2 linked regions of the Fibrella aestuarina BUZ 2 genome follow. The protein of the gene in region 1 interacts with the protein of each later gene in a pairwise test. Links are inferred from orthologs where the notes say so. Each region holds a gene or a part of one and is shown on either strand. Other genes may lie near its edges.

Evidence for each region.
Region 2: the proteins of tpiA (region 1) and pepT interact in binary tests that used the Escherichia coli proteins (3 or more experiments, as listed by UniProt). The link is inferred for Fibrella aestuarina BUZ 2 from one-to-one orthologs.

The regions. Positions count from the first base shown.
Region 1 is NC_020054.1:1,551,457-1,558,724, forward strand. Bases 1,891-4,766 are described here. They hold tpiA (triose-phosphate isomerase), read left to right. Parts: upstream 1,891-2,885; coding sequence 2,886-3,647; downstream 3,648-4,766. Other genes in these bases: FAES_RS06270 (aspartyl protease family protein), read right to left, coding at 1,891-2,674; FAES_RS06280 (cupin domain-containing protein), read left to right, coding at 3,727-4,233; FAES_RS06285 (3-keto-disaccharide hydrolase), read right to left, coding at 4,341-4,766. Also shown: rocD (ornithine--oxo-acid transaminase), read right to left, coding at 1-750; FAES_RS06260 (C1orf53 family protein), read left to right, coding at 858-1,028; rpmB (50S ribosomal protein L28), read left to right, coding at 1,089-1,328; more of FAES_RS06270, read right to left, coding at 1,415-1,890; more of FAES_RS06285, read right to left, coding at 4,767-5,114; FAES_RS06290 (hypothetical protein), read left to right, coding at 5,196-6,374; FAES_RS06295 (RNA polymerase sigma factor), read left to right, coding at 6,367-6,936; FAES_RS29965 (hypothetical protein), read left to right, coding at 6,917-7,268. UniProt on the Escherichia coli protein: Involved in the gluconeogenesis. Catalyzes stereospecifically the conversion of dihydroxyacetone phosphate (DHAP) to D-glyceraldehyde-3-phosphate (G3P).
Region 2 is NC_020054.1:4,551,862-4,559,041, reverse strand. The notes cover bases 1-2,788. They hold pepT (peptidase T), read left to right. Parts: upstream 1-663; coding sequence 664-1,914; downstream 1,915-2,788. Other genes in these bases: FAES_RS18695 (hypothetical protein), read left to right, coding at 2,689-2,788; FAES_RS18700 (GrpB family protein), read left to right, coding at 2,063-2,641; FAES_RS18710 (dCTP deaminase domain-containing protein), read right to left, coding at 1-103. Outside these bases: more of FAES_RS18695, read left to right, coding at 2,789-2,925; FAES_RS18685 (M90 family metallopeptidase), read left to right, coding at 3,507-4,367; FAES_RS18680 (hypothetical protein), read right to left, coding at 4,364-4,825; FAES_RS18675 (hypothetical protein), read left to right, coding at 5,130-5,486; FAES_RS18670 (DUF7133 domain-containing protein), read right to left, coding at 5,591-7,180. UniProt on the Escherichia coli protein: Cleaves the N-terminal amino acid of tripeptides.

The sequences.
Region 1 (7,268 bases):
GCAGGCAAGGCGGCGTCCCGTACGGCCGATGCCCGTTTGCACCTCGTCGGCAATGAAAAGGACATTGTATTGGGTGCAAAGGGCCCGTACCCCGCGCAGGTAACCATCGGAGGGTACCAATACGCCCGCTTCGCCCTGAATGGGCTCGACCATGAAACCGGCAATGTTCGGGTCGGCAGCAAACGTAGCTTCCAGCGCAGCGAGGTCATCATAAGGCACCAAGACGTACCCAGGCAACAGGGGGCCGTAGTCGTTGGTGCTGCTGGGATCGGTCGACGACGAAATGGCGGCGAGCGTACGTCCCCAGAAATTGCCGGTTGCGTAAACCGTTTTGGCCTGGTCCTGCGCGATACCTTTCACTTTGTAGGCCCATTTTCGCGTCAGTTTCAGGGCCGTTTCGCCAGCTTCCACGCCTGAGTTCATCATTAGCACCTTATCAAAGCCAAAATACTCGCAGAGGTATTTCTCGGCCTTGCCCAACTGATCGTTATGAAACGCCCGCGACGTGAGCGTCAGCCGCCCGGCCTGTTCAATCAGGGCCTTGATAATACGTGGATGGCAATGGCCCTGACTAACAGCACTGTAGGCCGACAGGAAATCGTAATAACGCCGCCCGTCCACATCCCACACAAACACTCCCTCGCCCCGCGTCAAGACAACGGGTAGCGGATGGTAGTTGTGAGCGCCATACTGGTCTTCAAGTTGAATGGCCTGTTCGGCGAGTGAGGTTATCAGCGTGGTGGTGGTCATAATTTAACTCTGTTTTAATGTCGCTCCGTGTGTATACGTCAAAACCATAAGCGTAAACACGGCGTTTGTTTTTCAAAGCTATTCAAAAAAGTAGCCGCCGTACTAGTATGCAGGGAGAAGGAAGCAAGAAACGAAAAATCGTCGGTTTGGCCGATGAAGACTACTACTTTACCGAGGAAGGCTTCGTTGTTTTCACGGCAGCTTACCACCTGAAGCGGGGCTATTGCTGCAAAAACGGGTGTCGCCATTGCCCTTACGGCTTTAAAAAGGAAAAATAATTTGCACATCCCCAGGCTTTTCACCAATTTTGCACCCTCATACGGAAAACGAGTACGGTCATGGCCAGAGTTTGTCAAATTACAGGAAAGCGGACGCAGGTTGGTAACAATGTATCGCACGCCAACAATAGAACGAAACGTAAATTCTATCCCAACCTTCAGACGAAGCGGTTCTTTGTTGAATCGACGGGCGAGTGGATTACGTTGAAAGTTTCTACGTCGGCCATCAAGACCATCAATAAAAAAGGTCTGGAAGCGACTTTGCTCGATGCCTACAAGAAAGGCACACTGTCGGCGTAACCGACCGGAGCACTCAATCTGTGCCCGTCCGACATAGCCTCTCTCCTGATGGAGGGAGGCTTCTTTTTTGCCGGTAAACCAATGGCTTAGATAATACGCTTGAGGGCAAACTGAGCCACGACAATACTGCCATTTCGGCGCACCACGAGCGTTACTTCTTTGCCTTCGCCCCGTTGCAGCGTTTTATAGATATCACTGATGTTGAGCGTATTCACGCTGTCGTTGTTGACAAAGACGAGTTCGTCGCCTTCCAGCAGCCCCGCCTGATCGGCGGGTGATTCGGCCACAATTTTCTCGATGTAATACGTCCGGAAATTTTGCCCCTTGGCGCGGAGTTCCATACCACTCATGTCGTGCTCAAAACGCTCACGTAGCAATCGTTTCACGGGCTTCAGCACGATATATTGCTCCGGGTAATTGAACGTCACGGTAAATCGGCGGAGCAGTTCGCACCCAATATTGCCCTGCCGGTCGGAGGCGTTGACGAGCTTCATACCAAACGAGGTACTATCGGGAAAAGAGGCTATGATCTGTTGCAACTCGTGCCGCCCCACCTTCAGGCCCTGTATGCGGCCCAAACTACCGTTGATAACGCCGTTGAGCCCGCGCCCCAGCTGCGCCCGGATCACTTTTTCGGGTAGGGGCAGGGCGCAGGTACTGGGTTGCCCGTCGAGCATCAAGGCATGGCCCGCGCCGGTATCGAGTACCACGCGCAGGGGCACGCTGCGTTCGCCGGGCAGCATGGCCACCACGTCCAAGTAAGGCTTAGTGTTCTGAATGACGATCGGATAGCGATCGCCAAAGCGGCGTTTGTAGGTGTATTTCTTCGGCTTGGTAAGGGTCAGTTCGCGGTTGATGAAATCGATCGAGACCACGAAATTGTTGAAGAGGTCGTAGCCGAAGATGCCGTGTACGGGCACACCCACATACTCCGAAAGTTTGAGGATGTCATCGTCGAGCAAAACCAGGTTCTGATGCGAGGCGCGCATGTGTCCCATCGACAGTTCATTATCGATCGCGATTGAAGCCGTCAGTTGGGCGCCCTCGCCCACACCTGATAGTTTCACTTTGCGCGACAGTTGAAGCCGCTGCCGATTTAGTGCCTTAGGGTCGGTAATGATGGTATTACTGACACCGGTGTCCAGAATGAAATTCAGCGTATCGGAATTATTAACCTGCATCTTCACCAGGATGAGGTTGGAGTGCAGTTGAAAAGGCAGACGCGTAAACGACCGGCCGCCGGCCAGATAAAAACCGAAGTGGTCTTTTTCGGGCTTTGGTTTGTCGGTAGCCCACGCCGACCCACTCACGTAGAGGATAGCAATCAATAGGCTCAGCGTTTTCATGATGAGTGTGTAGAATGTACCAGTAAATTATTATAAAAAAACCATATAATCTACAAAAAGTTAGCGATGAAGCGACTGATTGCCAACCGGTTCGGCGGTTTAGGCGAAAGGTTTTAGTTTTGGGCTCCGAAACAGTGATTTGGCCTCCCTGAGACAACGTACCCAGGTGCTACAGACCCGGTTTCTGTTCGGTAGTTCAAACCAAAGATGTATGCGTAAGAAGATTGTTGCAGGCAACTGGAAAATGAATAAGACGGCCGACGAAGGCCTTGCCCTGGTGTCGGAAGTGGTCAACATGGTCAATGCTGAAGTGACCGGCGACGTAACGGTTGTGCTGTGCCCCCCCGCCCTTTACCTAACCACCTACAAGCCGTACCTGACAGGCAATAAGCTGGCCCTGGGTGCGCAGAACTGCCACGAGAAAGCGTCGGGTGCTTATACCGGTGAGATTTCGGCCCCCATGCTCAAATCGATCGGTGTAGACTACGTCATTCTGGGCCATAGCGAGCGGCGCCAGTATTTTGGCGAAACCAATGCGCAACTGGCCGAGAAAGTAAACAGCGCCCTCGAAAACGGCCTGACGCCGATCTTCTGCTGCGGCGAGTCGCTGGAGATGCGCGAGAACGGCGATTACCTCGGCTTCGTAAAAGCCCAGATTACCGAAAGCCTGTTTCACCTGACCGACGAGCAGATTACGAAAGTTGTGATTGCCTACGAACCCATCTGGGCGATCGGGACGGGCCTCACCGCTACGTCGGCACAGGCGCAGGACATGCACTTCGAACTGCGGCAACACCTGGCTGGCCAATACGGCGATGCGGTTGCGCAGGAAATCAGCATTCTGTACGGTGGTAGCGCCAACGCCCAGAACGCCGCTGAACTCTTCGCCCAGCCCGATGTAGACGGTGGCCTGATTGGCGGCGCCTCGCTCAAATCGCGCGATTTCGTTACCGTCGTGAAAGCAAGAGCTTAACGAATTAAGAGTTATGAACCATGAATGACGAAATAATACCAGTGTTGTATTTCATCGTTCATAACTCCTATTTGACACCATGACCGCTGCCGAGTACATACAGGCGTTTGCCATGGCGCCTCATCCCGAAGGTGGCTATTATGCCGAAACCTACCGGGCTGCGGAGCAGGTTGCCCAGGCGGCGTTGCCCGATCGCTTTTCGGGTGATCGGCCTTTTAGTACGGCTATCTATTTTTTGCTGGAAAATCAGCACCGTTCTACCCTGCACCGGATCCAGAGCGACGAGGCCTGGCATTTTTACGCGGGCGGCCCCCTCAACGTCTATGTGATTGAGCCAACGTCAGGTACGTTGTCGGTAATCCGGTTGGGCAATCGGCCCGATCGGGGAGAGGTTTTTCAGGCAGTTGTGCCGGCGGGGTGCTGGTTTGGGTCTAAGCCCGTTGGTGAAGCCGACACGCCTCCGTTTTCTCTGGTCGGTTGCACAGTCGCGCCCGGCTTTGATTTCGCCGACTTCGTCCTCGCCGACCCCGCGGCCATGCTGACCCAATTCCCGCAACACAGCGAAGTAATTGAGTTACTTCGGTGAGGATTGGTACCTTCACAATGTATAATGAACAATGTAGGATGTACAATGAGCTGACGCGTCTGTTCTTGCGTCAGCTCATTGTACATCCTACATTGTTCATTATACATTCAAAAATTAGTATCAGCTTTTTGCAGGTTTAGCGGCTGAATCCAGATGTTGCGGTACATCACGTTATGGCCTTCAGCCTGTAGTTTCAGGCCGCCGGGTGTGTCGGTGATGCCTTTGCCGCCGTCGTTTCCGCCATCGATCCCTGAGTTTGGCCCGCCCCATACCTGATTGATCGGCTGGTTGGTGTGCACCTTCTTCCCGTTGAAATACATAGTCACCATAGCTGGCTGGGTACGTTTCCCATTCTCGAAGCGAGCAGCCCGGAACACGATGTCGTAGGCATTCCACTTACCAAGGCCGTTGTACGCATAATACGGGGAGGGCGATTCGTTGATGACCGCGGCCATGCCGTGGCTGGTGGTATCGCCGTCGAGCACCTGAATCTCGTAGCGGCATTGCAGATAAACGCCGCTGTTGCCCCCCGCTTCCGGGATAAAGAATTCAACGTGGATACGGGCGTCTTTAAACTCATCGTTCGTGACAATATCCGCCGCGCCGTATTTGCCACCCGCCGAAGCTGGGTCGTTGCTGCTCACGGCAGTGCCTTTGCCCGTTGGGTCGGGTACGATCTGCCATTTGATGGGAGGCGTAGCGGCCAGGCGGGGTCCTTTCCAATACGTCCATTTCTGGTCGAGCATCTGGCGGGTACCGTCGAAGTAAACGGTAGCTCCTTTGGGTGCTTTGGTACCCACGCCAACCTGGGCCTGAGCAGTGGTGAGCGCGCCAAGGAATAAAGCCAGCGCGAGGCGATAAGAGGCAGAATACGATTTCATACAGACACGATTAGAACGAGCCCAGCCGGTTGGGCCGACGCTGTCTGAGCAAAAGCAGCCAGCGTCGGCTTTATAACGCTTTTGTACGATCCCGAAAAAAGAGTGACGAACGTACCCAGCGTTTGGGAGCGGCCTCTCGTCTTTGGCAAAAAGCACAAAACAGCGCAGGCCATGCAGCAGGTTAAACGGGTAGTGGTAGGAGGGCAGCGTGTTCTTCTTTTTTGGGTACTGGCAATCCTGACGAGTCACTGTACAGAGCCGTCGGTAGAATCACAGGCGAGTGGATCGTGTCGTATCCGGCAGGAAGATGTCGTCGAAACCGTAAATGGCGGTAGCAACCTCACGCCCACCGAAACGACGGACAGGAAAACGTATGACTACGACACCGATGGGCGGATCACCCACACGGTGTTGCAACGCGAGCAGCGCCAGCAGGGCAAAAGCATCAACACCTATGGCGTCGAGACTAGCTATACCTATGATGCGGCTGGTTTCCTGACGACGATGGGGCAAAAGACGCGCTGGCAAACCGCTATCGACGGTGGCTCGTATGAAGAACGGACCAGTTATAGCTACACCGATGGTCGCTTGGCGGAGTCGGTTCGTCGGTATCAGGGTGATGCCAAAGGCGTGGTCAGCCAACTGACAAGCACCTATACCTATGATGCCACCGGGCAGCTTACCCGGCTGACGGAGTTGACCACGTACCCCGTTTTGCCCGATTCGCTAAAAGGGGAGCTGTTGTACCAGAACGGGTCGCTGGCTACCATCACCTACCAGAATGGGCGGTTGGTCGATTATGTACGTAAGGAGGGAAGTACGGAAACGCGACCCTACACGTTTCAGAATGGATTGGTAAGCAGCGAAACGTTGGGCAATGTACGGTATGCATACGGCTACGACCAGCAAGACCGGGTGACTAAGACTGAGGTCTGGCAAGACGGGCAGCTGAAACGTGAAACGGCCTACACCTATGCCGACGCCAAATCGCCCACCGATACGTGGCCACCATTCAAGGGTTTCCCAACGGTGCTCGCTTTGTCGGGTCGGCCGGGCGTCTGGGCGACTAACACCTATCGGTCGAAGCTGCCAGATGGTGCTTTTTACACGGCTGCTCAGCAGATGCAATATACGCTGACGGGCGCGGGCTTTATCCGGTCGGCTACGGGCACAACAACCCACACCAACTATGATTCGCGCAACTCAGTGTATCAGGTGAAGACGGTGAGTACCTACGCTTACGACGGCCTTTGTGACTAACCCAACCACCGCCAGCCTGATTGACGGTTGCCGCCGTGGAAAGGAGGCAGCCATGAGTGCGTTTTACGAACGCTTCTATGGCTATGCCTTGTCGGTTTGCCTGGCCTACGCTAACGACCGCGAAGATGCCCGTGAACTGTTGAACGACGGGTTCATGAAGGTATTCCGGCGGATTGGGGAGTTGAAAAACGAGGCGGCCTTAAAACCCTGGCTCCGAACGATTATGGTGAACACGGCTATTGATCAGTACCGAAAACGGAAACCGGCCACTCTATCGACCGATCAAGTTGACCAGACGCTGACCGAGCCATACCACAACGACGAGGCCATTCTGGCCCAGCTGTCGGCCGAGCATATTCTGGCGGTGTTGCATACGCTGCCTCCGGCTTGCCGCATGGTATTTAGCCTCTATGTGCTGGAAGGATACCCTCACCGCGACATCGCCGAGCAGTTGCACGTTACGGAAAGCACGTCGCGCGCCTACCTCTCTGAAGCCAATCGGCGGCTGCGCCGGGCGCTGGCTTCACAAACGGACCAAACTTATGAGCGAGATCGACAATAAACCGCTACACGACTGGGTTCGGCAGACGCTACACCAATATGAACCACCCTACGATCCGCAAGACTGGCAAGCTCTGCGCCGTCAACTACGTGAGCGGCGGCGGTGGCGGCTGACCGGTTTGGTTGCGCTCTTCTTGTTGTGCGCTGTCGGTGGGTACGTAGTGTTGCTGAACGTACCCAGCCATCGCAACGTAACGTACCCGGTAAAAAAGGCTAGCGCCAGAGCCGATCGCAAAAAAAAGGTGGAGGTATTCCACCCGCAGGCTACTCAGGCAGAAGCGGCTACAGTCATCAAAACGCCAACGTACCCAAGGCAACGTACCCAGCCCAATG
Region 2 (7,180 bases), 3.0 Mb from region 1 along the record:
AATTGTGCGGACTAATAAAAATTAAGCTGTCACTAGATTTTAGATTGCTATTATAACTATCCCAATCTTTAGTGAGCCTTGTTTCTAGATCGATTACAGCCATCTCGCCTGTTTCGTAGTGTCTTAAGTATGAAAAATATAAATTTTAGTTACAAAGACTGTCTTCTTGTTCACAATCTTGCATGATTCACTGAAAATATGCATGTTGTTGGTTATAAATTGATTATGTGTCAATTTGCGTTCTGAGTAAAAACCAAAGATAGTATAGAATATCCGTGACTCTCTCCAATTCGGATGGAGAAATCAATCTATATAACTGTCGGTTGTATTATACAGTCCACAAATGGGCCAAAGGTAAGAGATGAATTTAATACTCAATTCTTTCATTAAGGGAGGTTAAACTATATATGAATCCTGATTATGGTACAAAAGGGTGATCTATCATGTTGTTGATAATCAGTAGTTATTAACATGAATATTGTATCATGTACTTTGGGTCGGCGTTACTTTGATATTTAGGATCAGTAGAGGTTAAGTTGTGGTTTACTGTTGAGCGACGGTTTACCGATGAGGCAAACGGTTATTATTAATCGGTCATATTTTTGTTCGATATCTTCTTAAAATCATTATTTCAAACTTTGTATTTAAGACCTTTTTTAAGTGATGATCAACGCCCAGACGCTCACCGACCGCTTTATTCGGTACGTACAGATCGACACCCAATCGGACCCGCAATCGACGGCCAGCCCGACCACGGAGAAACAAAAAGACCTGGGGCGCGTGCTGGTGCAGGAACTGCACGAGCTCGGCATCACCGACGCCGAACTGGACGCATTTGGGTACGTCTACGCCACCATCCCCGCCAACGTACCTGGCGACGTACCCGTACCCACCATCTGCTTCTGTGCGCACATGGATACCTCGCCCGACGTGACGGGGGCGGGCGTGAAACCGATCATTCACCGGCAGTGGAACGGCACTGACATTATCCTGCCCGAGCCCGCCGACGCGCCCATCGTGATCGGTCAGAAAGACCACCCCGATCTGGCGCAGCAGGTGGGTAACGACATCATCACGGCGAGCGGCGATACGCTGCTGGGCGCCGACAATAAAGCGGGTGTGGCGGCGATCATGGCGGCAGCCGACTACCTGATGGCCAACCCGGACGTACCCCACGGGCGCATCCGCATCCTGTTTACGCCCGACGAAGAAGTGGGCAAAGGCACGGCCAACATCGACATGGCGAAACTCGATGCCACCTACGGCTACACCATCGATGGTGAATCGCTGGGTACGTTGGAAGACGAAACCTTCTCGGCTGATGGCGTACAGATCGTGATTCAGGGCGTGAGCACGCACCCCGGCTTCGCCAAAGGCAAACTCGAAAACGCGCTGAAAATCGCGGGTGATATCCTGGCGGGTCTGCCCCGCACGGGCCTGTCGCCCGAAACCACCGAGGGCAAGGAAGGCTTTGTGCATCCGACCCACATGGAAGGCAATCAGGACCGCGTGGTGCTGGACTTTATCGTGCGCGATTTCACCACCGACGGCCTACACGAACACGAAGCCCTGCTGCAATCGCTCGTCGATGAGGTGCTGGCTAATTACCCGCATTCGACGGCGACGCTGACGGTGCGGGAGCAATACCGCAACATGAAAGAGGTACTCGACCAGCACCCCGCCGTGGCCGAACACGCGCTGGAAGCCATCCGGCGGGCGGGCCTGTCGCCGCAGCGGCGCAGCATCCGGGGCGGCACCGACGGTTCGCGGCTGTCGTTTATGGGCTTGCCCTGCCCGAATATCTTCGCCGGTGAACACGCCTTTCACTCGCGGGAAGAGTGGGTATCGGTGCAGGACATGCAGAAAGCCGCCGAGGTGATCGTGCACTTGGCCCAGATTTGGGCGGGTAAGTGATTGCCTTCGGGTATGAATCAACAGCTACAGTTCTGATTACAAAGACGACCATTGCGCTGTAGAGCCGCCTCTTAGCCGAGTTTGGCTCTGTATTAAGACGCTGTTGTACATAGTTCGATCGTAAAATTGATGTGATTGTCTGCAACAGATGAAGCAAGGGATAAATGAACTGAGTCGGGAAGAAATTGGGATGCGTTTTCCCGTAGAGATCGTGCCTTTCGATCCACGTTGGTTCGATCTGTTCGATCAAGAGCGAAAACTTATTCTCAATACGCTGGGCGAGCAGCTAGCTCTGCGCGTTGAGCACTTTGGCAGTACGTCTATCCCTGAACTACCAGCGAAGCCAACGATCGACATACTGGTCGAGATTCCGACTGATGAGCGCCTGCATGATGATATTATCACAAAGCTAGTCGCGCAGAACTATGACTTTATGTGGCAAACAGATGCCGAGCCACCGTATATGGTCTTTGTTAAAGGCTACAACGTGACCGGCGCCAAACAGCAGACCTACCACATTCACATGGGACCGCAAACACACGCTTTGTGGGATCGACTTTACTTTCGGGACTACCTGCGTGAGAAACCAATGCTAGCCAAAGCATATGCTGAGTTAAAAAATGAATTGGCTAAAGTATATCGCAATGACCGGGTAGCTTATCGACTTGCTAAAACTGATTTTGTCAAAACAAAGACGGAGGAGGCAAAGCAGTATTATGTGCTTTAACGTTTATTTGTATGGGTTTTTGACTTGAAGACAAACTAGAAAAATTTATGCTAATAGAATTCTGTGGTTGTCGGAAAGGGTTTGCCAAGATATCATCCACTCATATGTTTAGAACATATTTTAGTTTGGGTCTTAAGCAAGCAAAGGAAACAACGGATAAATTACTTGATGGAGAGTGTTTTACCTTTTCATTAGGTGAAAGCCAAGACGCGGAAGAGGTAGTTGACGCATTTTTAAAAATTGGCGCAATCTGTTTTGCGAAACAAGATGAAGTTAGTATCTAATTTTAGCCGGAATGCCTTGTTTTAAATCAATTAATATATAGGTGAGCGATCGTGTTCAAATAAGTAAGCTAAATAGCCTAGTGACTCAAACGATAGGTCTGATAGCTTATGCGTTCTTTTCGGTGATTTGTCTTTTTATTGTTATTGTTGATTTTTCACTAACTGGATTGTTTTTACTATGCTTGTCCGTTGGGATAGGTTTTTACGTACTGATTAAGACCAAGCATAGGAATGTATATTATGAAGATGGAAAGATATATCTTGATAGCCTTTTCTATAGAGAAGTTTATGAGATTAGTATGTTTGATCGGATTTACAGTACTGCCTTTTCTGGGTATTCAATCAGGTTTAAAGATGGTAAAGAGTTTTATTTTAACTTATTGATAGAAGATTTAAAGTTGGTATTCAAAGCAGATCCTGATTCTTACGCCAACGAGCTTAATCGGAAATTATGGGATAAGGCAAGAGCTCATAGGGTAAAGCCAAATTCGTAACCTTATTTGCCGTGAAAAGGGAGTAGAGCATTCTCATTTAGAGCAGTAGAAGGATAACCTTTCCCCATCAAGCCGGTTGTAGGGGCTATGGATAATCTGTTTATTGCTCTCGGGCTGGTGTTGGGGCTGGCGATTGCGGCACTACTGTGGTGGTTTCTCAACCGGAAGCGTCGGTCAACGCCCGCTGAACCGGCCGAGCCGCTGCCGCCGAGTCTGGTGGAGCTATTGGCCGAGAATGTACCCTATTACGCCACGTTGCCCGCCGATCGGCAGGCGGTGTTCGCCGATCGTGTGAGTCTCTTTCTGGCTGAGGTGCAGGTAGAAGGCGTCGACACCGACGTCGATGACATCGACCGGGTTTTGGTCGCGAGCAGTGCCGTAATCCCAATGTTCGCCTTCGACGACTGGCAGTATCCCAACCTGACGACGGTGGTGCTGTACGAGTCGACATTCAACGAAGCTTATCAGACCGAGGGTGACGACCGGCGCATCATGGGGCAGGTTGGTACGGGTGGGGCGTTGCAGAGCACGATGGCCCTGTCGAAATCGGCGCTACGCAACGGCTTCATGAATAAAACCAGCAAGGAGAACACGGGCATCCACGAGTTTGTACACCTGCTCGACAAAGTGGATGGCGAAATCGATGGCGCTCCCGACCTGCTCATGCCCAAAGAACACCTGCAACCCTGGCTTCGCCTGATTCACCGGACCATGCAGGAGATGGAAAGTCATAAATCCGACATCAACCCCTACGGGCTGACTAACGAAGCGGAGTTTTTCGCGGTGGTATCAGAGTATTTCTTCAAACGGCCCGATCTGCTAAAAACGAAGCACCCCGAGCTATTTGCCCAACTCGAACAGATTTTCCGGCAAAACCCGCTCACCGACGAAAAAGTCGTGGAGGAAACCGCGGAACCATCGTTAAACGAGGAACCGGACGAACGCTAACGGGAGCTTGCGTTGGTGCGCGCTTTTCCTTCGTCCGAAATGTGCCGCTGACGGGTCATGGTCTTAATGTAGGCTACCCGCCGAAACCGCAACGCCGACCAGTCGCTGTCGATGGCGACCATTCGAACCGGCTCGAACCCCGCCTGCCCAACCGATTGCCAGCCCGTGTCGCGGTTGAAATCGCAGGTGTAGTTTTTCGAGCTACCCTTTGGATAGGCGAACCATAGCGTTGCGTCGCCCTGAAGCAGTGGAGCCAACTGCCCGATGAGCGCATCGATCTGAGCCTGCTGCGTTACGAAGGCCAGTGCAAACGAAACGGGCTCATTGGACCGAACGTCCACTTGCACGCTGCCATCGGGTAGCGTCTGTTGCAGCGCCTGCGCGAAGGCGGTCGGTGCGTTGAACAGCACAAGGGGCTGTTGCCCGGTGTAATTCAGTTTTTTGAGGAGGTCCTGCATCGATAGTATAGGGACGAATAGGGTAGGAGGGCACTGAATGCCTGTCCCAACTTAGTGATTTTGGCACTCAGTTGGGGCAAATGAAAAATGGAGTTTTAAAGGCGTAAGCGACGCTTTTTGTCATCCCGGTCGGGATGATAAAAAAGAGTCAGTTAGTAAGTCGTTACCCTGTACTGTTTGTCAATATGGCGTATTGGGTCATGCATCTATCAGCCTGTAGTGCGACTTGCCTCGTTAAAGCGGATTGCTGGAGTAACAACCGCGTATCATTCCGGTTGGGGGTATAAACAAGCAACAAGACGCTATGAACACGAAACCCATATCGGCCAAGCAACACGGCATTAATGATTACCTGTTTTCGGCCACGCAATTCCTGGTTCCGGAGCGGTTGGGCGCAAACCCGGAAGCCGTGAAGCTGTATCGGTTACTCGGGGGAAACCTGCTGCTCACCAACCTGCTGACGGACCACCCCGCCGGGGCGGCCCCGGTCATTGCCTACTCAACGCACCGGCTTATTGACATTGTCAGCGTGGCCGGGCTGGCACTGCTGACGTTCCACAAGGCCATCCGGAACGATAAACGGATGCTACCGTTTCATTTGGGCTACACGGCGCTGGCCGCCCTGCATATCGCCCTGACTAACTGGCAACGTAAGTCTTAATCAAAAACGTAACGCCCGGCTCTGGCCGGGCCATTTAGTAAACTCAGCGATTTGGGTTTACTAGACGGACTGGCCAGAACCGGGCGCTACGTTTTTATCCTTGATCAATGCTCGTCTTTCAGCGTCGAGAGGAAGCTGACCACGTCGCGGATTTCGCGTTTCGTGAGCAGGTATTTCATCTCCGGCATACTCGACGGATCGTTAGTGCGCTTGGCAATCTGGTCTTTCGCGATGGTCCGAGCCGGGTCGTTGCCTATCTTGATCTGAAGCTCTTTATCGGTCTCGCCCGCCAGAATACCCGACAGCGACTTGCCATCTTTCAGCGTCACCGACACTGTACCATAGCCGGGTGCGAGCCGGGCGCTGGGGTTGATGACCGCTTCGAGCAGTTGTTCGCGGGTGAGACGGCCAGCAACGCCGTTGAGCCGTGGCCCTGCATTGCCGCCCTGATCGTTGTACGAGTGGCAGCGGATACACTGCGCCGTTGGGTGCCGGAAGAAAATGCGGCGCCCTTTGTCGGCCACACCGCCCATCAGGCTCCCTTTAAACGCGTCGGCGTCGGACAGTTGCCCGCTGAGGCTTTTGTAGCGGGCCGTCAGCGCCGCCGATTTGCTGCTCTCGATGGCTTCCTCCAGTTCCAGATACAACTCGGGCGACAACGTACCGGCCTGCATCGAGCTAAGCAGTTTGTCGAAAACGGGCTGCGAATTGGCGGCGGGCAACGTACCCAGCGTCAGCAGGGCTGCCTGCTTTTCTTCAATCGGGCCGTTATCGAGTACGTTGGTCAGCAGGCGTACCATCTGCTCTTTCGGCATGGCGGCTTTCCCGAGCAGGTCAAGCCCCGCCACCCGTACCTCACGCGCTTTGTCAGCAAGGGCCGTTTCAATGGCGGCATTCAGTTGCGGGGCGTTCAGCGAAGCCAGTCCGCGCAGGGCCGCTTCCCGAACCGCCGGATCGGCGTCTGTCGATACCAGCTTGGCCATCGCTTCATCGGCCGACGAAATGCCCAGCCGACGAATGGCCGAAATGGCGCTGAGACGTACCTGCCGCTCCGACTGCGTCAGCGCGCCAGTATAGGCCGAGGCCGTCGCAGTCCGAACGGGTGCCAGGTCACGCTCGACGGCCCCCCGATAACGTCCGTCAACCCGGTCGAGCACCGACGGCTTGGCCCAGGTGCTGAGGGCGTCCATCGCCTCGGCCCGCATGGCGGCGGGGTTACCCGTGCCCTGGAAATAGCCGATCAGCGTCTGCATGGCCTCGGGTGTACCCACGCGCATGTTGGCGTTGATGGCCCGGCGGATGAGCGCTTCGTTACTGAATTTAGTGGTCTGGAGCAACTTAGCCAGGGCGGGCAGCGCGGCGGGAATCGAGAGGTCGTCGTTGATACCGCGGGCGGCTTCGGTCACCACAAACTCGTCTTTGTCGTTCAGGAACGAGGCAATGCCGGGGCTTTGCATGCGACGCAGCGCCACCACGGCTCCCACCCGAACGGCCTTCGACTTATGGTTGGCCAGCGAAATGAGCGGGTCGGCTTTCCCAATCCGGGCCAGGGCGAGGCTCGCCCCGTGGCGCAGGTAGGCGTCTTCGTCGTTGTTCTCCTCCAGCAGTTTAATCAGCGGCTGAATGGCGGGTTCGTAGGCAATACGACCCAGGGCTTCGGCGGCAAAGAACCGCGTCCGGCTGTTATCGTCGGT